DNA from 2 places in the Beijerinckia sp. 28-YEA-48 genome. Region 2 is predicted to be linked to the other one. Evidence: riboswitches for the same ligand, from Rfam matches in the RefSeq annotation. Region 2 holds a riboswitch; the other holds the start of a gene.
The links. A riboswitch is a leader RNA that binds a small molecule or an ion and turns the genes downstream of it on or off. The one in region 2 is predicted to bind thiamine pyrophosphate.
Positions count from the first base shown of each region.

Region 1: another riboswitch for thiamine pyrophosphate. It lies ahead of thiC (phosphomethylpyrimidine synthase ThiC); the one in region 2 lies ahead of thiO (glycine oxidase ThiO).

Region 1 is NZ_FNSI01000001.1:471,066-481,709, reverse strand. It holds gene BLW50_RS02225 (mannose-1-phosphate guanylyltransferase/mannose-6-phosphate isomerase) at 1-1,095, opposite strand, end outside; gene BLW50_RS02220 (peptide chain release factor 3) at 1,125-2,699, opposite strand; gene BLW50_RS02215 (PepSY-associated TM helix domain-containing protein) at 2,946-3,866, shown strand; gene BLW50_RS02210 (circularly permuted type 2 ATP-grasp protein) at 4,022-5,467, shown strand; gene BLW50_RS02205 (alpha-E domain-containing protein) at 5,471-6,430, shown strand; gene BLW50_RS02200 (transglutaminase family protein) at 6,437-7,246, shown strand; gene BLW50_RS02195 (proteasome-type protease) at 7,279-8,031, shown strand; gene BLW50_RS02190 (hypothetical protein) at 8,090-8,671, opposite strand; TPP riboswitch at 8,837-8,936, shown strand; gene thiC (phosphomethylpyrimidine synthase ThiC) at 9,019-10,644, shown strand, end outside.
Region 2 is NZ_FNSI01000001.1:4,626,400-4,637,043, reverse strand. It holds gene BLW50_RS21790 (thiamine phosphate synthase) at 1-478, opposite strand, end outside; gene BLW50_RS21785 (thiazole synthase) at 475-1,284, opposite strand; gene thiS (sulfur carrier protein ThiS) at 1,244-1,456, opposite strand; gene thiO (glycine oxidase ThiO) at 1,453-2,652, opposite strand; TPP riboswitch at 2,706-2,839, opposite strand; gene bioB (biotin synthase BioB) at 2,868-3,842, opposite strand; gene BLW50_RS21765 (biotin transporter BioY) at 3,839-4,408, opposite strand; gene BLW50_RS21760 (GntR family transcriptional regulator) at 4,512-5,168, opposite strand; gene BLW50_RS21755 (glutathione S-transferase family protein) at 5,251-5,943, opposite strand; gene BLW50_RS21750 (ABC transporter substrate-binding protein) at 6,101-7,267, opposite strand; tRNA gene BLW50_RS21745 (tRNA-Ala) at 7,634-7,709, opposite strand; gene BLW50_RS21740 (YggT family protein) at 7,915-8,211, shown strand; gene BLW50_RS21735 (DUF167 family protein) at 8,224-8,544, shown strand; gene grxD (Grx4 family monothiol glutaredoxin) at 8,610-8,951, opposite strand; gene BLW50_RS21725 (BolA family protein) at 9,035-9,268, opposite strand; gene BLW50_RS21720 (hypothetical protein) at 9,273-9,476, opposite strand; gene purL (phosphoribosylformylglycinamidine synthase subunit PurL) at 9,491-10,644, opposite strand, start outside.

The DNA.
Region 1 (10,644 bases), 4.2 Mb from region 2:
GCCCCACGGACGATAGATGCGCTTGTGCTCCAGCGGCTCGCGGCGGCCCGCGCGCTTCATCTGCTCAACAAGGTCACGGATCTTGCCGGCCTGTTCGGCATTGGTCACCAGAACCGCGTCGCCCGTCGTCACCACCACCACATTGTCGACGCCGATGACCGCCGTCAGCCCTTCCTCGGAACGGATGAAGACATTCGAGGCGTCGAGCACGATACCGTCGCCACGCACGCTGTTGCCATGCTCATCGCGCGGCGACAGCGCATGGACGGATGGCCAATTGCCTGTATCCGCCCAGCCGAAATCACCGGCGATCATCACCGCATGGGCGGATTTGCGCACCACCGCTGTATCGATCGACTCGGCGCTCGCTGTCTCGAACGGCTCGCGCGGCAGAACCAAGAACTGCAGATCCGGCTTGGCGAGGTCGAGCGAGACACGTGCCGCCTCAGCAAGCGCGGGCGTATGGGCGGCGATTTCGCCGGCCATCACATCGGCGCGGAAAAACAGGTCGCCGGAGTTCCACAGATAGCCCTCGTCAATAAGACGAGTGGCCGTCGCCGTGTCGGGCCTTTCGACAAAGGCGCCAACCTTGCAAAGGCCGGCATCCACCGGACCGACAGGTTGCATGTAGCCATATTCCGTCGCCGGATAGGCTGGCTTCACCGCCAGCCGGACAAGCGCCCCGGTCGATGCGGCAGCCGCCGCCCGGCGGCACAGCGCCGCAAAAGCCGGTGCATCGGCGATCGCGTGATCGGCGGCAAAAACCGCGACAATCGTCTCCGGCGCCTGGCGCAACGCCAGTTCGGTCGCCACAGCAACGCTGGCTGCGGTATCGCGTTGCGTGGTTTCGAGAACAATTTCGCCCTCGACCCCCGCCTCGGCCATCTGCTCGGCCACCAGAAAACGATAGTCGTGATTGGAAATCACCACCGGCGGCGCGAAAGCCTCATCCGACGCCAGGATCGACAGCAGCGTCTTGAAGGTCGATTGCGTACCGACCAGCGGCAGGAATTGCTTCGGCAGGCTTTCACGCGACAATGGCCAGATGCGCGTGCCCGAGCCACCACACACCACGACTGGTAAAATTTGAGTCATACCACTCTCGCCCACTCTCGCGTCCGGCACTAAGCAGCCTTCTTCTGATAATCTTTAATGTCAGAAAAGGCGATCTTCGGCCATTTCTCCTGCTCGTAATTCAAGGCCCAGGCTGAGGCGGCCATGAACACCGGCGCCCCGTCAAAATCAGCAGCCATGGACGAGGGGAAAGCGCGGATGAATTTTTCGAGTTCGGTTTTGTCTTCACTCGTAACCCAGCGGCAAAGCTCAAACCGGCTGTTCTCGAAACTCACGGGCAAACCATATTCGGCCGCCAGCCGCTCCTTCAGAACGTCAAGCTGCAAGGCGCCGACCACCCCGACGAGCGCGCCAGAACCGTCGCTTGGCAGGAAGAGCTGCACCACACCTTCTTCCGCCATCTGCTGCAGAGCCTCGAGTAGTTTGCGCGCCTTCATCGCATCGCCGATCTTGACCCGACGCAAGATTTCCGGTGCGAAGCTCGGCACGCCGCGGAACACGATGTCCTCGCCCTCGGTCAGCGTGTCGCCAATGCGCAACACACCATGATTAGGAATGCCGACCACGTCGCCCGCATAGGCTTCATCGGCGATGGCACGCTCCTGGGCAAAGAAGAATTGCGGCGAATTGAGCGCCATCGGCTTACCGGTGCGCACAATCTTGGCTTTCATGCCGCGCGCCAATTTACCGGAACAGACGCGCATGAAGGCGATGCGGTCGCGGTGGTTCGGGTCCATGTTCGCCTGGATCTTGAAGACGAAGCCGCTCATTTTCGGCTCACGCGGCGCAACGACACGCGTTGCCGATTCCTGCCCGCGCGGCGGCGGCGCGAAAGCGGCCATCGCATCGATAAGATCCTTGACGCCGAACGTTCGCAGCGCCGAACCAAAATAGACCGGCGTCAGATGCCCCTCCAGAAAGGCTTGCTTGTCGAACGGCTTGAGCCCTTCCACCGCCAACATCAATTCCTCGGAGAAAGCCTCGCGCTCATGTCCTGGTAACAATGCGGCGATGGAGGGGTCTTCCGGACCGTTGACCGGCCGCAATTCCTGCTCGCCCTCGACCAAGCGAACCGCGCTGGCCTGGATGTCATAGGTACCAGCGAACGACCGGCCACGGCCGATCGGCCAGGTCATCGGCGCCACGTCGAGTGCCAGGGTCTTCTCGATCTCATCGAGCAGATCGAACGGGTCGCGCGTCTCGCGATCGAGCTTGTTGATAAAGGTCACGATGGGAATATCGCGCAGGCGGCAGACTTCAAACAGTTTGCGCGTGCGATCCTCGATGCCTTTGGCGGCGTCGATGACCATGACAGCTGAATCGACCGCCGTCAGCGTGCGATAGGTATCCTCGGAGAAGTCTTCATGGCCCGGCGTGTCGAGCAGGTTGAAGACGCAATCGCCATATTCGAACGTCATCACCGAAGTGACGACCGAAATGCCGCGTTCACGCTCGATACCCATCCAGTCGGAACGGGTCTGCCGGCGGTTCGCCTTGGCGCGCACCTCACCGGCGAGCTGAATGGCGCCGCCGAACAGCAGCAGCTTTTCAGTCAGCGTGGTTTTACCGGCATCAGGATGGGAAATAATGGCGAAGGTACGCCGACGGCTGACGGGATCGGTCATGACAAAAGCTTGAAAGTGAATGGGAAAAGGTGCCGGAGGGCAGCCAGGGAAGGCGTTTGCCATATCCCATCCGTCGGCGAAAGCCAATTTTCTCGACAGCACGACCTCCGCGCGGGCTCAATTGGCACCGAGATCAATAATTTTGAATCGCTCTAAACTGAGGAAATACAAGGGTAAAATTACATATTAGTTATTTGCACAGACCTATCAGCTCTGGCATCCAGGGAGACCGAACCGGAGGTCCCGATGTCGAAAGCCTTGTTGTTGCGCCTGCACCGTTGGATCGCGGTGATTTTCGCCATTCCGCTGGCGATCATCATCGTGACTGGCCTGCTGTTGTCGCTCCAGCCGCTTCTCCAGGCCGCCTCGGTCAAACCCGCCTCGATCACCTTGGACAAGATCGAGGGCTGGATGCAGAAATACGATGCGGACGGCAAGGCGCGGGCGCTTTCCATCGACACCTACAATAGCACTCTCACGCTCGGCGGCGGCCGAGGCGACCGAGGCACCGTGATCGACACCCGCACTGGTGCCGAAACGGCGGACCGGGATACTCTGAGCGAGATCATCCGCTCGTCGCGCAGCCTCCACGAACATTTCCTGTTCGACCAGCGCTGGGTCGTCACCTGGTCCACGGTGGCGATGCTCTTCATCATTGTGATCGGCACATTCATGGGCCTGCCACGCATGGCTAACACCATGGCGGGTTGGCATAAAATCACTGCTTGGATCTTGCTGCCACTGCTCGCCCTCAGTGCCCTGAGCGGCCTGTTCATGGCGCTTGGCCTGACCTTCTCCGATCCGTTGCCGCGTGGCAAACCGGTGCCAATCAGTGACGCCGTGCGCATGCTGGCCGCCAAACACGATCTCTCCGGCCTCGACTTCATTCGCGAACGCGGCGGCCGCCAAATGGCGCGGATCAGCGACGGCACGACCCAACGCACGTATCTCGTCACGCCGGAAGGGTTGAAGCCGGCGCCGCTCAACCTGCCGCGCACGTTCCACGAAGGTGTCTTCTTCGGCATGTGGGGCGGCGTGATGAATTTGATTCTGTCGCTTGCTTTCGCTCTGCTGCTGACCACCGGCCTGATCATTTGGGGCCGACGCACCTTCCGCCGTCGTCAGCGCACGCGACGCCCGCAAGTCGCCGGCGCCGCCGCCGAGTAATCGCCACCCGAAGAATTGCACTCACCCTAGGCGACTTGGCTATTGCGCGGGCACAAACGCCCGCGCATTCATCAAATTGCGGATATTGCGCTCACGCGCTGCTGGTACGATGATTGCTCCGGCCGAACCAACGGTCACGGGGGTCTCCAGCGCGCATGAGCAAGACCAGATTTTTTGACGAGATGAACGGATATGGCGACACCACCCGCGCTCTTTATGCTGGTGTCGCCGACTGGCTGAAGAAAACCCCAGCCGATATTCTGGCCACGCGCCGGGCCCAGGCGGAACTGATGTTTCGCCGCATCGGCATCACTTTCGCCGTTTACGGCGGCAATGACGACACCGAACGCCTGATCCCCTTCGACATCATTCCCCGCATCGTCAGCCAGTCGGAATGGTCCGCGCTCGAAATCGGCCTGGTTCAGCGGGTCAATGCGCTCAACATGTTCCTGTCCGACATCTACGGCGCACGTGAAATCCTCAAAGCCGGCGTGCTACCTCCCGATATCATCTATCGTAATGCCTATTTTCGTCCGGAAATGGCCGGGCGCCGTGTGCCTCACGACATCTGGGTCCATATCGCGGGCATCGACCTGGTGCGCACCGGCGAAGGCGAATTCTTCGTGCTCGAGGACAATGCGCGCACCCCCTCCGGCGTTTCCTACATGTTGGAAAACCGCGAAGTGATGATGCGGCTGATGCCGGATCTGTTCTCGGCCTATCGCATCGCGCCAGTCGACAACTATGCCGACGCCCTGCTCGCCGCCCTGCGCTCGGTGACACCATTGTCAACGCGCGGCGAGCCGACCGTAGTCTTACTCACCCCCGGTCAGTACAATTCCGCCTATTACGAGCATTCCTTCCTGGCCGACCGGCTGGGCATAGAACTGGTCGAAGGTCACGACCTCTCGGTGCGCGACGAGGTCGTCTATATGCGCACGACTGAAGGCCCAAAGCGTGTCGATGTCATCTATCGCCGTGTCGACGACGACTGGATCGACCCGCTTTCGTTCAATCCGGATTCCGCCCTCGGCGTACCCGGATTGATGAACGCTTATTATGCCGGCAATGTCGCTATCACCAATGCTGTCGGCACCGGTGTCGCCGACGACAAGGCGATTTATTCCTACATGCCGGAGATTGTGAAATTCTACACCGGCCAGGAGGCGAGACTCGCCAATGTGCCAACATGGCGCTGTCGTGAGGCCGACGCCTATAAATATGTGCGCGAACATCTCGACGAACTGGTCGTCAAGGAAGTGAACGGCTCTGGCGGCTATGGCATGCTGGTTGGCCCCCACGCCAGCCGCGCCGAGATTGATGAATTCGCTAAGCGGCTGGAGGCGGATCCGGCCAACTATATCGCTCAGCCGACCCTGGCGCTGTCCACTTGCCCCGCCTTCGTCGACGATGCCATCGTCCCGCGCCATGTCGACCTCAGGCCCTTCGTGCTCTCAGGCGCCAATGGCGTGCACGTGGTGCCCGGCGGCCTGACGCGAGTGGCGATGCGTGCCGGCTCACTCGTCGTCAATTCAAGCCAGGGGGGCGGCACCAAAGACACCTGGATCATCGAGGACACACCCTCAGAAAAGGGAGCGTGATCCTTGCTCGCTCGCACCGCAGAAAATCTCTATTGGCTGGCGCGCTACGTGGAGCGTGCCGATTTCACCGCGCGCGTCATCGAAGTCACGGCGCGCCTCGCCGCCCTGCCGCAGAATTATCGCCGCACCGGCGGAGAATGGGAAAGCGCACTGGCCGCCGTCGGCGCCCTCAACAGTTTCAAGGCCAGCTTCTCCGAAGCGACCGAAAGCAATGTTGTCTTCTTCCTGACCTTCGACGAAGCCAATCCGTCATCGATCCGCCGTTGCCTGGAACAGGCCCGCATCAATGCGCGCACCATCCGCACGGCGCTAACAGCGGAAATGTGGCAGTCGATCAATGCCGGCTGGCTTGAGCTGAAGGCCATGGAGGAAAAGCGGCGCGGTGGCGAATACTCGGGCGCCGACAGCATCCAACCCTTCCTGGAATTCGTGAAAGCCGTCTCGCTCGATTTCGACGGCGCCTCCTATCGGACCATGCTGCGCAACGACGCCTATTGGTTCAACCGCATCGGCCTTTATTGCGAACGCGCTGACAACACCGCTCGCTTAATGGATGTCAAATACAACGTGCTTTTGCCGAAAACCGAGGAGGTCGGCGGCTCGCTCGACTATTTCCAGTGGACGGCGATCCTGCGCGCGGTTTCCGCCCATACCGCCTATCACTGGGTCTATCGCGAGAGCGTCAAACCCTGGCTGATCGCCGACCTCTTGATCCTGCGTAAGGAAATGCCGCGCTCGCTCGCCTATTGCTATGATGGCCTGACGCGTTTCCTCGACAACCTCGGCAAAGCCTATGGCAAGCAGGGCATTGCTCAGCGCCATGCCCGCAACGTCCTGCGGCGCATCGACAGTTCATCGATGGAAAGTATTTTCCAGCAGGGACTTCATGAATTCGTGACCAAATTCATCGACGACAACAACCGGCTCGCCGCTCTGGTCGCCGAGCAATATCTGCATCATTGAGACACCATGCGCATCCGCATCCAGTATGAGACGATTTACACATATGCGACGCCGGCTCGTTCGGTGATCCAGGTGCTGCGGATGACACCGCGCAACCATGAAGGCCAGCATGTGATCGACTGGCGGCTCGACGTCGACGCCAACTGCGTCTTGAAGCGCTCCGAGGATGGCTTCGGCAATCTCGTCCACACCTTCTCCGCCATGGGCCCCATTCTTCAGCTTGCGGTTAGCGCCGAAGGCGAGGTCGAGACCTTCGACACCTCCGGTTTCGTCCGCAACACGATCGAACGGTTTCCGCCGGAGTTCTATCTGCGCTCATCGTCGCTCGCGATCGCCGACGAACATCTGAGAACATTGACGGCGTCGATCGAGGGCGACAGCGATCTCGCGCGAATGCATGGGCTTCTCGATATTTTGCACGAAAAGCTCGATTTCGACACCGACCCGACCCATAGCGTCACCACCGCGGCCAAGGCCTATGCCGCCGGCGCGGCCGTGGCCGCCGATTTCGCCCATATCTTCATTGCCTGCGCCCGAGAGATGAACGTGCCGAGCCGCTATGTCAGCGGCCATATTGCTCTGCCCGAGGACAGCGGCGTCCGCCACGCTGCCCATGCCTGGGCGGAGGCCTATATTCCCGAATATGGCTGGGTCGGTTTCGACCCCGCCCTCGGCAAATGCCCGGAAGAAAGTCATGTGCGTGTCGCCTGCGCCCTCGACTATCTCGGGGCCGCCTCCGTGCGCGGCGCCCAGACCGGCGGTGTGGGCGAAGCCCTTGACGTACGCATCAACGTCGTCGATAGCCAAAACCAATAGTTTCAGGCCCATCGCGGTCCGGAGGTTTCGCCATGACCTATTGCTGCGGCGTACTCGTTCGCGAAGGTCTCGTGATGATCGCCGACACCCGCACGAATGCGGGCATCGACAACATTTCGACCTTCCGCAAGCTGCATATTTTCCAAGAGCCCGGCGAAAAGGTGATGATGCTCGCCACAGCCGGCAACCTGTCGCTGACGCAGACGGTGGTCAATTACATCACCGACGGCATGGAAAACCCGGAAACCAAGGAGATCGAGCGCTTGCTCGATTGCACCAGCATGTTCGCTGCCGCCGAGATGATCGGGCGCGCCGTGCGCAAAGTACGCCAGGTGAACGGCGAAATGCTCGAACAGGAAAATGTCTCGTCGAGCACCACCTTGCTGTTCGGTGGCCAGATGAAAGACCGGCGCCTGCGCCTATTCATGATCTATTCCGCCGGCAATTTCATCGAGGCAACCACCGACACGCCCTTCCTGCAGATCGGCGAGTTGAAATACGGCAAGCCGGTGCTCGACCGAGCGGTCAACTACGAGACCAATGTCAGCGACGCCCTAAAGCTCAGCCTCATCTCGATGGACTCGACCATGCGCTCCAATCTCAGCGTCGGCCTGCCCATCGACATGGCGGTGCTGAAACGCGACGCCATCGAACTGGAGCTCGACACCCGCATCGACAATACCGATCCCTATTTCCACGATCTGCGCGATCGCTGGTCGACGGCGCTGCGGCAGGCGCATCTCAACATCCCGGCCCCGCCTTACGGCCGGAAGAAAAAGAAATAGCGGTCGTCTGATATTGAACGAGCGGCGGCCAGGCGCGCCATTCAAACATCGTCAACGCCTACTGCAGAATCGTAATACGAGTAATGGCTGCACCATCGGCCCCGCGCACGCCCTGGGCACGGACTTTCACGCCACTCTTCAGCAGGCTTTTATCGGCCGCATCGATCCGCGTCACCGGAACGCCCGGATCAAGCACAAGCTCGGACTCGCCGCCCGCGAATTTGACCTTAATATTGTTGCTGCCGTTGACCACCGCCGCGCCGGTAACCGTCGCATTGGTCATTGTCTGCTGACGCGCATCATTCATCGGACGCTGGCCTTCGCCCAAGCCTCGCAAGGCTTCGGGAAAGATGCGCAGTTCGGTCGAGTGCAGTTTGCCATCTTCTTTCGGCACTGCAGCACTCGCCACGAAATCGTTCGGCTTGATATCGGCGAGGGTGGCTGCCTTGTTCTGCAGAACGACAAGGTTCGGCGACAAGGCGAAGGTCTGCGGCGTACCGCTATCGACCGTGATCACGAGCGAATTAGCGTCGATTTTGTCCACGGTACCGGAAACGTTGATGGCATTGCTGCCCTGCGCCAGCACAGGCGTCATTGTGAGAGCGAGGAGCGCCCCAAGAAACATGGATTTGGTCGTCATGGATTATGCCTTCTCATTGTTTAATCGCAGCATTTGCCGCGAGGCTTTTCCGCCCATGCGCGTCACCTTACGGGACCATCGCGGCCATAGCTCGTCAAACCGGCGTGATCGGATGCAGGCCTCAAATACGCCACTCTTGCTCCCGCCCCGCTTTCCCGCTAGCTTTGCGCCAGCCAGGGGTGCTGCCGGATTGCCGGCGGCTGAGATCACACCCTTAGAACCTGATCTGGTTTGCACCAGCGGAGGGACGGCGAGCGGGCGAAGCCTATTCAGGGCAGGACTCCTTCTTACCTCCGGGTTCGTTGAGAACAAAAGACGCCCGTGGTCTGGCGTCACGGAGACGCCGCATGAACATCCAGCCCAAACCCAATTCGCTGATTCCAGAAACCGTGACCACTGGCCCACTGCCCGGCTCGCGCAAGATTTATCATACGCCGCAGGGTCATCCCGATGTGCATGTGCCGTTGCGCGAGATCATCCTGACCGACCCCAATGAACCAACCCTGCGCGTCTATGATGCCTCCGGCCCCTATACGGAGATCGATATTGGCGTCGACCTATCGAAGGGTTTGAAGAAAATTCGCCAGCCGTGGATGGCGCGACGCGGCTTCTCGTCTTATCAAGGCCGAAGCGTTCTGGATGTCGATAACGGCGGCGTCACTGGCGACAAACTGGTGCCGGCCTGCCCCGCCAACACGCAGCCGCTCTCCGGCGAGAACGCCAAATATGTCACGCAATATGAATTCGCTCGCGCCGGCCTGATCACCGAAGAAATGGTCTACGTGGCCCATCGTGAGAATCTCGGTCGCGAGAAAATGCTCGCCGGCGCGGAAGAGAAGCTCGCCGACGGCGAAAGCTTCGGCGCCGCGATTCCTGCCTTCGTGACCCCAGAATTCGTCCGCGACGAGATCGCCCGTGGACGCGCCATCATCCCGGCCAACATCAATCACCAAGAAGTCGAGCCGATGATCATCGGGCGTAACTTCCTGGTGAAGGTCAATTCCAACATCGGCAATTCAGCCGTTACCTCCTCGGTGGCGGAAGAGGTCGAGAAAATGGTGTGGTCGATCCGCTGGGGTGCCGACACGGTGATGGACCTGTCCACCGGCCGCAACATCCACAACATCCGCGACTGGATCATCCGCAATTCGCCGGTGCCGATCGGCACGGTGCCGATCTATCAGGCGCTCGAAAAAGTCGGCGGCGATCCGCTGAAGCTCGATTGGGAAGTGTTCAAGGACACGCTGATCGAACAGGCTGAACAGGGCGTCGATTATTTCACCATCCACGCCGGCGTGCGGTTGAAATATGTTCCGCTGACGGCCAAGCGCGTCACCGGCATCGTCTCACGCGGCGGCTCGATCATGGCGCGTTGGTGTCTGGCCGGCCATCGTGAAAGCTTCCTCTACGAGCATTTCGGCGACATCTGCGACATCATGCGCAAATATGATGTGTCGTTCTCCCTGGGTGACGGCCTGCGCCCCGGCTCCATCGCCGATGCCAATGACGCCGCTCAATTCGGCGAGCTGGAAACCCTCGGCGAACTCACCAAGATCGCCTGGGAAAAGGGTTGCCAGGTGATGATCGAAGGCCCCGGCCATGTGCCGATGCACAAGATCAAGGTGAATATGGAGAAGCAACTCAAGGAATGTCACGAGGCCCCCTTCTACACCCTCGGGCCGCTGACGACCGACATCGCGCCGGGCTATGATCACATCACCTCGGGCATTGGCGCGGCGATGATCGGCTGGTTCGGCACGGCCATGCTCTGCTACGTCACACCGAAGGAACATCTCGGCCTGCCCAACCGCGACGATGTGAAGACCGGCGTGATCACCTATCGCATCGCCGCCCATGCGGCCGATCTCGCCAAGGGACATCCGGCCGCACAGATCCGCGATGACGCGATGAGCAAGGCGCGTTTCGAGTTCCGCTGGGATGACCAGTTCAACATCGGCCTCGATCCCGATACG
Region 2 (10,644 bases):
GCAGGCCGAGCGCGCTGGCCCGCCGTAGCATCCCCGGACCCAAAGCCGGGCCGTAGCCCGGCTTGCTGGCAGTAGGGAAAATCGGGCTCAAGGTGACATAGTCGGCACCGGCCGCGAGCGCTGCCTGAATATCGGCCTCGTTGTGGGCCGAGATGCCAACCAGCACATCAGCGCCAAGCAGCGCGCGAGCCGCAGGCACGTCGTCAGTAGGCGACAGATGCACCGCTTGCGCGCCCACCTCGGCGGCGAGCCCAATATCGCCGCCAATGGTCAGCATGGCCCCTGCGACTTGCGTCAATTCATACAGACGCAACGCCAAGGCGCGGCGTTCCGCTGCGGCAAGATCGCGATCACGAAACCAGATCCAGCGCGCACCGCCAGCAAGGAGCGCCGAGATCACATCCGGCAAATCTCGTGACGCCTGATGCCGGTCGGTAACGACCAGCAATTGGTCCGGCAATCTGTTCGCAAAACTCACGAGCCCACCAATCCGAGCTGCGGGCTCGACGGCTCCGCCCGGCCACGCCGCGCGATGCGGCCCGCCTGCCGGGCGTTCCAGCCCGCCTCCACCGCGTGGCGCATGGCATGAGCCATGCGCACCGGATCGTCGGCCTTCGCCACCGCCGTGTTGAGCAAAACGCCGCTGGCGCCACACTCCATGGCGATGACCGCGTCGGACGCCGTGCCGATGCCGGCATCAACGATGACGGGAACAGGCGAACGAGCGCAGATCAGTTCGAGATTGGCCGGATTGGCGACCCCCATGCCGGAACCGATGAGCGAGCCCATAGGCATGACAGCGGCGGCACCCAGATCGGCAAGACGGGCGCAAATCACCGGATCGTCGTTGCAATAGGGCAGCACGACGAAGCCATCATCGACCAACTGACGCGTTGCTTCCAGCAGCTCGCCAACATCGGGATAGAGCGTCTCACGATCGCCGATCACTTCAACCTTGATCCAGTTGGTGCCAAGCGCTTCACGCGCCAGTTGTGCGGTGAGAATGGCATCGCGCGCTGTTTCGCAGCCGGCCGTATTGGGTAGGAAACGGCGGCCGGCAAGCAAGCGTGCCGTATCCGATCCATGACCACTCAAGGAGATGCGACGCACCGACAGCGTGACAAGATCGGCGCCACTCGCCGCGATCGCATCCACCATGATGCGCTGATTGGGATAGCCGGCAGTGCCGATGAACAGCCGCGAGGACAAAGCCACGCCGGCAATCGTTAGAACATCTTCCATATCAACCTCCCGCAAAGGCGCGGATGATTTCCACGCGGTCATCATTGGACAAAGGCGTCTTGGCCCAATCGGCCTGCCGCACCACCTTGCCGTTCAGTGCGATGGCAAAGCCCTTCGGCCCTGGCAGATCGAGTTCGGCGGTCTCCTCGTGCCAGAGCGCATCGAGTGTTTGGGCAGCGCTGTCGCGGCTCTGGCCATTAACGATCAGCTTCATGAGCGGGCTCCCACGGGTGCGAAACGGGACGGGCCGAACTCAGCGGCTGGCCCAGTGATGTGAGTGTCGATGACACACTGTTCGATCGCGACCGCTGTGACGGGCGCCAGCAGATAGCCGTTGCGGTGATGGCCCGTGGCAACGAGCAGGCCCGAGATGCCGGTATCGCCGAGGATTGGCGCATCGTCGATTGAAGTCGGGCGGAAGCCGGACCATACGGCCTCCAACGGCATTTCTTCGACAGCAGGAAGTGCGCGCCGCGCCCCTTCGAGCAAAGCGTAGACACCGCCGGCGGTGACGCTGTCGTCGAAGCCGCATTCCTCCATCGTGGCGCCGACGATCAAAGTCCCATCGCTCTTGGGCGCAAAATGAATCTGCTCGGTCCAGACCATGCGCGACAGCGGTGCTGGGCCTGACGCAGGACGCAACGCCAATGATTGCCCCTTCAGCGGCCGCACGGGAATGTCGAGGCCCGCGAGCTTTGTCCAAGCGCCCTCGGCCGCGATGACAATGCGAGAGGGGCACACGCCATACTGCGTCGCCACACCAACGGCTTTGCCGCCCGCCAACTCCAGGTGCGCCTCACAATGCTCAACAAGCTGGCCGCCCTGCGCCAGATAGGCTTGGCGCAGCGCCGCCATAACGCGTGGCGGATCGACTTGATGATCAGCGGGACAGAGAATGCCGGCGGTGACGGAAGGTTTGAGGCCCGGCTCCAGGCTCCGGCATTGCGGGCCATTGAGCCACTGCGTCTCAAGGCCGGCGCGTTGTTGCAGATCGTAGCGCATGCGCAGACGATCGACCTCCTCGCGGCCAAGCGCCACCAGCAGAACGCCATCGGCGCGATAGTCGATATCAACGCCGCCTTCGTTTTCAAGCGCGCGTGCAAAGTCGGGCCACAGCCGCTGGCTTTCCAGGGCCAAGGCCAGATGCGTCTCGCCGCCGGGTTCAAGTTCGGCGGCGGCGGCCAGCATGCCGGTGGCGGCAAGGCTCGCGCCCTGCCCGATGCTGCCGCGTTCGAACAACGTAACGTCGAGACCACGGCGCGCCAGGCGCCAGCCAATCGACAGGCCGATCAGACCACCACCAATAATGGCAATGTCAGTCGACCTCGGCACATCCTGCGCCGCAGGCGTGTTCTCATCTTGGACGTTCTGACGAAAACGCCGTAGGGTGGTGGTGGGTGGGCCTCGCATCGCAACTCCTCGGACGGCGCCGGGGAGGAGATCGAGCGCTTCGTGCGAGTGGCGAGCGGGGCGAAATCCAATCCCTACGCCGGTATGAACCGGATCAGGTTCTAAGGATTTCCGCGCGTTCATCCGGACGATGTCCGGCGTGCCAGCGGTTTCTCAGCCCCTTGCCGGGGATCTCCCTGGAATGGGCACAGTCTGAAACCACGCCCGTCGCGATGTCAAGCAGCGGGGACACTTTCCGGCTCTGCGATCGCCGCGAACAGATCCGCGTCTTCGCCAAGATCAGCATTCGGTGTCGTCAGCAGCGTGTCACCGTAGAACAGCGAATTCGCGCCGGCGATCAAGCAGAGAATCTGTGCTTCACGGTTGAGATGTGAACGACCGGCGGACAGCCGCACCGTCGATGTCGGCATCACAATCCTAGCCGTCGCCACCATGCGCACCAGTTCGAGCGGATCGATGCGCGAGCGGTGTGCCAGCGGCGTTCCCGCGACAGCCACCAGCGCATTGATCGGCACGCTCTCGGGATGTGGATCCATTTGCGCCAACACGTGCAGCATCGAAGCGCGATCGCGGATCGTCTCCCCCATGCCGATGATACCGCCGCAACACAGATCGATACCGAAGGAACGCACGGTCGCCAGCGTGTCGAGACGATCCTGATAGGTGCGCGTCGACACGATCTTTCCGTAGAATTCTGGGCTCGTATCGAGATTGTGATTGTAGGCGGTGAGCCCGGCGTCAGCGAGGCGCTCGGCCTGATGCGGCTGCAACATGCCCAGCGTCACGCAAGCTTCCATGCCGAGCGCGCGCACGCCTTTGACCATGTCGATGACCGCATCGAACTCCTTGCCATCGCGGACCTGACGCCACGCTGCGCCCATGCAGAAGCGATCCGCGCCCGCCGCTTTCGCTGTCGTCGCCAGCGCGATCACCTGTTGCGGGTTCATCAGCTTGTCGCGCGTCAGCTTCACCTCGCGGTGATGCGCCGATTGCGAGCAATAGCCGCAATCTTCCGGACATCCCCCGGTCTTGATCGACAACAGGCTCGCCCGTTGCACTTTGTTGGGATCGTGATGCTGGCGATGTACAGCATTGGCGCGGCCTACCAATTCCAGCAGCGGCAGGTCATGCAGCGCGACGATGTCGTCAACCGTCCAATCGTGCCGGATCGTTTCATCCGCGGCACTCATGAACGTTTATCCCGCAAGCGCGCGAAGAGAGCCGGCAACAGACTGCAGCCAGCAGCGACAAGAGCAATCTTGACGAGATCGCCGAGTAGAAACGGCGCGACACCGACGGCGAACAGTTGACCGGCGGGCACATAGACCGCGAGCCAGGCGACGCCAAGGGCATAGACCACCGCCAGCCCGGCGAGCATGGCCGCGAAACGACCCAGCGTGCCTTTGCCGGAGGCGAGCCGGCCGACAAGGCCAGACGCCAAGAGATAGCCGGCGAGATAGCCGCCGGTGGGACCTGCCAGATAGGCGAGCCCGATGCCACGTTCCGGCGAGCCTGCAAAGACCGGCAGGCCGGCGGCACCCGCCGCCAGATAGGCCAGGAAAATCGCGACGGCGCGGCGCGGCGCGAAGGCGACCGCGAAGCCCATCACCGCCAAGGTGTGCAGGGTCATCGGCACCGGCCAGAACGGAACCTGCACCTTGGCAGCCAAGGTCATGACGGCCGCACCAGCGACCACGGTGAGAGGGAAAGACCAGACGGCGCGGCTTTCGACCGGCCGCACACCAATGTCATGCATCGCTACTCTTCCATCGCAAAATTATAGATAATTTTCTAACTCTATCGCTAAAAGAGTCCACAGACGGCGAGGAATTGCAAGAGCTTGGCCGCAGAGGCCTTCATCAGCTGCGCGCGGTGGAGCGCAAGCGACTGGTTTGCCAGGGCTTCTGGCCGATCGTTTGGACATGTCGGCCAAGCACCAATCCGGCCGTCTCCACCTGCCCGGCCCGCAGCGCAGTGAGAATCGCCCGATGATCCCGATCGGTCGGCGCCTCCCATTCGGCCCGCCAACCTGAAAACAGGAAGCGGGCGCTGGCAGTGTGCAGGTCGTCGATCGCCTTCAACAGGCGTGGCATAGCGCAGGGCGTCAGGATGAGGCGGTGGAAATGCCGGTTAGCCTGCTCCCAGGCCTGCACATCGGTGGCCTTGTCGCCGGCCCGCGTCGCCTCTTCCGCCTGATCTAACAAAGCCTTAGTCAGATGCGGCGCAGCATGACGCAGCGCCAGCACTTCCAGCGCGGCGCGCATTTCCGCGACCTCCTTGACCTCTTCGACGGTGAAACCAGCCACCCGAACGCCCCGGCGCGGCTCGCTGACGACGAGCCCCTGCGCCTCGAGACGGCGAAAAGCTTCGCGTACCGGCACATGGCTGGCGCCAAATTCCTCGGCAATATGGTCTTGGCCGAGCCTCACGCCCGGCGCGATGGCGCCCGCGATAATGCGCTCGGCCAGTACCTTGCTGATCCGCACCGCGAGCGTGTCGTCTTTGGCTGTCGTCATCTTTTATAGATAATTCGGAGACCCCGCCGATAGCAATCGCGCGTTACGGGCGTCCACCGTCACCGCGAAAGCCAGGCCCCGCTCAAGCCGCCGCGACCGCATCTGGCGCAATGAATTGCGCCAGCCATTTCTGCCGCTGCTTCAAGACAGACCGGTACGTAGCCTCGAATTCCGCCGCCGGAAAAGAATGCGTCGACGGGCGCGCGACGAGCGCCTGGCCCCAGGCCTGCAGACGCGGGAACTTTTCGATGACGCCGATCGGCTTGATCCGATCGAGGAAAAAATATCGCTGCAGAAACGGCGCATAGGCCGCATCGACCAAGGAATAGCGCACACCGTTGAAGAAGGGCCCATCTCCCTGATTGCCAAGCGCATCGTCCAGCCGCTGGAACGGCACCGAAAGATCGCGGACGTTTTGGGTGTAGTCCGCCTCGCTCGCGGCATAGGCGAGGCTGGTCACGGCGCTGGCGAAGGTCGGCAGATAATCTGTCCAGGCACGATTGAGCGCGCGCACCACGGGATCGTCGGGGTGCAAGCGCGGCGCGATCGTCTCGTCGAGATATTCGGCGATCGCGTTGGATTCAAACAGCGACACCTTATCGTCGATACGCAGCACCGGCACTTTTTTGTGCGGAGAAATGGCCAGGAACCAATCGGGTCGATTGTTCTGATCGATATGGGTGAATTCGAATTCGGCCTTCTTCTCGCGCAAGACGATCGCCGCCCGCTGCACCCATGGGCATGTCTTGAAGCTGACCAGAAGATATTTCGTCATTGGCGTTTCCTCAGCGCTTCCTCGGCCATGTTCCTGGCCTAGGAACGCACCGAGCAGTCTGACTCATCGAACGCCCTGAGACAATTCCCGGTGGCAGGCACGACGATGCCAAGAGTATCGCCGCCTGAAGCAAAGGCTCCAGGCAGCGAACAGCGCGTTACGGCTTGCACTGCTCGGCGAAGGGATCGACATAGTTCGACAGGATCGTGCCCGTCGTCTTCAACGTCGGCGCGCCGTTCGCGTCTTTCTCCACGATCATGGCATACCAGTTCTGAACCGGATGCTGATTGACGCCGAACTTGAAAGAACCGCGCACCGATTCAAAATCAGCTTGCAGCATCGCGGTGCGGAATGCGGCTGCGTCATCAACCTTGCCGCCAGTCTTGCCCAGCGCCGCGCCGATGGCGCGCGCCGTGTCATACCCCTGTGCGGCATACATCGTCGGCACGCGGCCATAGGCCTTGGTGAAAGCGGCGACAAAAGTCTTGTTAGCGGCGTTGTCGAGATCGGTATTCCAATTTCCCGAGACGTTCAGTCCGAGTGCCGACTCGCCGACAGCTTTCAGAATCGCATGATCCATGGACGGCTCGGCGATCACCATCGGAATCGTCCCCAACAGGCCAGCTTGCTGATATTGGCGCAGGAACGCGATGCCGAGACCGCCGGGCTGAAACTGGAATACCACATCGGGCTTGGCCGCGCGGATCTGCGCCATCTCGGCGGCGAAATCGGTCTGATCGAGGCGCGTATAGATTTCGCCGATGACCTGACCTTCGAAGAAACGCTTGAAGCCAGTGATCGCATCACGACCGGCGGCATAGTTCGGCGCCAGAACAAAAGCGCGCTTGTAACCAAGCTGCGTGGCATTGCGCCCAGCGCTGCCCTGCATCGTGTCGGTGAGCCAGGACATCACGAAGTAGTTGCGATGACACTCGCGGCCAGCGAATTCCGAAGGGCCGGCATTTGGACTGATGACGATGCCACCCGCATCGAGAACATCGGGCACGACAGCGGAGGCCACATTGGAGAAGACCAGACCGCTGATCAGCTTAATCTTATCGACCGTCATCATCCGTTCGGCGATCTGCTTGCCTTGGCCAGGCTTGAGACCATCGTCCTCGACAACCATCTCGATCGGCACGCCGCCGAGCTTGCCGTCGGCCATGTCGACAGCGAGCTTGAAGCCGTCGCGCACGTCCTGCCCCAGATAACCCGCAGGCCCCGACAGCGTCGTGATCATGCCGATCTTGACGGGCTGCTGCGCGAGGACCGCCGTCGCCAGAAACGACGCTGCTAGTCCCAAAAGCAATCCACCACGTTTCATCCTGGACTCCTGATTTTCTTTGATCTCTTCTTGGACGACGGGCCGCAATGAGTGCGCGTAAATGCACGCACATGCCGACACGAAACACGCGGCATTCGCCCGAAGTGTCGAGGACCATGAAGTCCGCGAGAGCACCCGAGAATTCAACATATTCGTATGAATTCAGATATCACGGCAATTAATCACGGCTTGCCAGCCAGCCCGAGTCAGGTGGGCGAGAAGGAGAGACTCCTCCGGACGTCAACAGGGGCACCTCGTCGAGACAGCCTCGTAAACGGATCGCAGCAAATACTCGACCCACCAGGCACGCCTCGACCACCGTCGACGCGGCCGCAGCCGAAATTCTCTCTTCTGTTTTATGGGGCTTGGTGGAGCTGAGGGGATTCGAACCCCTGACCTCTGCAGTGCGATTGCAGCGCTCTCCCATCTGAGCTACAGCCCCGGATCTAGGATCCAGCGGCCGTGGTTTACGGCCCGGCTGGCGCACTGTCAACGCAAGACTGGCAAGAATGAGGCGCTAACACAGGGCGGTGGGCGTCCGGCGCGGACATTGCCAAGCCAATCCTTGCAAACGCCCCTCAAGCCATTCCCCAATGGGAAAAAATGCTCTAAACCGGCGCAGTGATCCTCTTGCAGCCGGTGGGCCTATGCGTGCGATTCTGGACGTTATTCTGCTTGTCCTTGATCTCTATACGTGGGTGATCGTCGTTTCGGCGGTCCTGTCCTGGTTGATCGCCTTCAACGTGATTAACTATCGCAATGATTTCGTGCGGGCGATCTGGTCGGCCCTGACCGCCGTCACCGAACCGCTGCTGCGTCCGATTCGCAATATCCTGCCCAATATGGGCGCGGTCGACCTGTCCCCGGTCGTGCTGCTGCTGCTGATCTTCCTGCTGCAGCGAATCATCGCCTATTACATCTACCCGTCCTTCATCGGCATGTGACTGGGCAAGTGATTGGGCGCCGCCCGGCCTTGGACGCTGCGTGACGGCGAAGTGCTGCTCTCGGTGCGACTGACGCCGAAAGCGGCGCGCGACAATATTGACGGCAGCGCTACCCTGGCGAACGGTTCGACGGTCGCGAAAGTCCGGGTCCGCGCGGTGCCTGAAGACGGCAAAGCCAATGTGGCGCTGATTCGGCTGGTGGCTGAAACACTCGGCCTGCCGCGCTCGGCGGTGAGCCTGCGCAGCGGCGCCACCGCACGCAGCAAGGTGCTGGCGATTTCAGGCGATGTTCAAGAGATAGACAAAAAGCTGACGGCCCTGCTGTCCAAATAAGAGAATCTAAGCAAAATCACGTTTCTACCGAAACGTGATTTGCTCTAGACCCTCAGGCAGGAAGTTTAGGAGTTGGCCGCCTCGGACACCGGCACGCCATTGTCCTTGAAATGCGCGGCAAGCTCGCCGGCCTGGAACATTTCGCGGATGATGTCACAACCGCCGACGAATTCGCCCTTCACATAGAGCTGCGGAATGGTCGGCCAGTTGGAGAATTCCTTGATGCCCTGGCGGATGCCTTCGTCGTCGAGCACGTTGACGCCCTTGAAGGGGACGCCCAGGTAATCGAGAATCTGCACAACCTGGCTGGAGAAACCGCACATCGGGAATTGCGGCGTGCCCTTCATGAACAGCACGACGTCGTTGCCGGCGATTTCCTTGGCAATCTGTTCCTGCGCATTGGCCATGGCCAAATCCTTTCAAAACGGAGGTCAAGGCTCCGCTGTCATTTGCCTATATAGACGCTCCGCAGAGCCCCTGCCAGAGGGTGCTAATCCGGGACGCTCGTCTGCAGGGCCAGGGCATGCAAGACGCCGCCCATCTGGCCTTTCAGCGCCGCATAGACGATCTGGTGCTGCTGGACCCGACTCTTACCCTTGAAAGCGGCCGAAACGACCGTGGCGGCATAATGGTCGCCGTCCCCGGCCAGGTCCTTGATCTCGACCTGGGCATCCGGCAGCGCCTCCCGGATCAGCCGTTCGATCTCATTCGCCTGCATCGCCATGGTCTTACCCTTTCAATCCCGCCGCGGTGGCCGCGACAGCCGCTTCGACCCGCTCGGCGATATCCTTGGCCGCCTCGACGCATTGGATCAACGCCCCGGTGCCCAGAACCACCGTGCTCTTCCTCGGTTCGACATATTGCACCGCCACCACATCGGCGGCGCGCAGATAATTGATGCCGCCCAGCGATTTCACCTCGATGAAGACCATCCGCAGCTCCTGTGTCAGGCCTTGCCGACGTAATCCGGCAGCCAGCTCTCATGCGACCGTTGCATCGCCCGGACGGAGAGCGGGGCAGCGCCGGGCAGGGCCAGAACATTGCCTTCGGTGCGACCAATAACCGCAAAGGGCACGCCGGCGGCGCGCAGCTGCGCCTCGACATCCTCAAGGTTGGGCGTCTGGCAGGCCAGGAGATAGCGCCCCTGGTCTTCGCCAAACAGCCAGCCGGTGAGCGACACACCCTCGGCCGGATCGGCGATCGTCGCGCCGACACCGTAAGGCAGCGCCATTTCCGCCAAGCCAAGCGCCAGGCCACCATCGGAGAGATCGTGGCAGGCGGCGATCAGCCCAGTACCAATCAGGGCCCGCACCGCATCGCCATTGCGGCGCTCGGCCGCCAGGTCGACCGGCGGCGGCGCGCCCTCGGTGCGGCCGCAGACATCGCGCAGATAGATCGACTGACCGAGCCAGCCCTGGGTTTCACCGATCAGCAGGATGGTTTCGCCAACCGAACGGAAGCCAATGCCGACGGTCTTCGTCACATCAGCAACTAGTCCAACGCCACCAATGGACGGTGTCGGCAGGATGCCGCGCCCCTGAGTCTCGTTGTAGAGCGAGACGTTGCCCGAGACGATCGGGAAGTCGAGTGCCCGCGCCGCTTCGCCGATGCCGCGCACGCAGCCAACGAACTGGCCCATGATCTCGGGCCGCTCCGGATTGCCGAAGTTGAGATTGTCGGTCAGCGCACGTGGCAGCGCGCCGGTCGCAGTCAAATTGCGCCAGGCTTCGGCCACCGCCTGCTTGCCGCCCTCGAACGGATCAGCCTCGCAATAACGCTGCGTCACGTCGGTGCACAGCGCCAGACCCTTCGGCCCATCGCCAAGACGAATCACCGCCGCGTCACCACCGGGCTGCTGCACGGTGTTGCCGAGAATGAGATGGTCATACTGTTCCCACACCCAGCGCTTCGAGCACTGGTCGGGCGAAGCCAGCAATTGCAGCAGCGCCTGATCATGCGGCATCGGCGCATTGATCTGCGCCGCGTCGATGACCGGCAGCTTCGGTGTTTCCACATGCGGCCGATCATAGAGCGGCGCCTCATCGCCGAGTTCCTTGATCGGCAGATCGGCTTTCACTTCGCCTTGATGCTTGATGACGA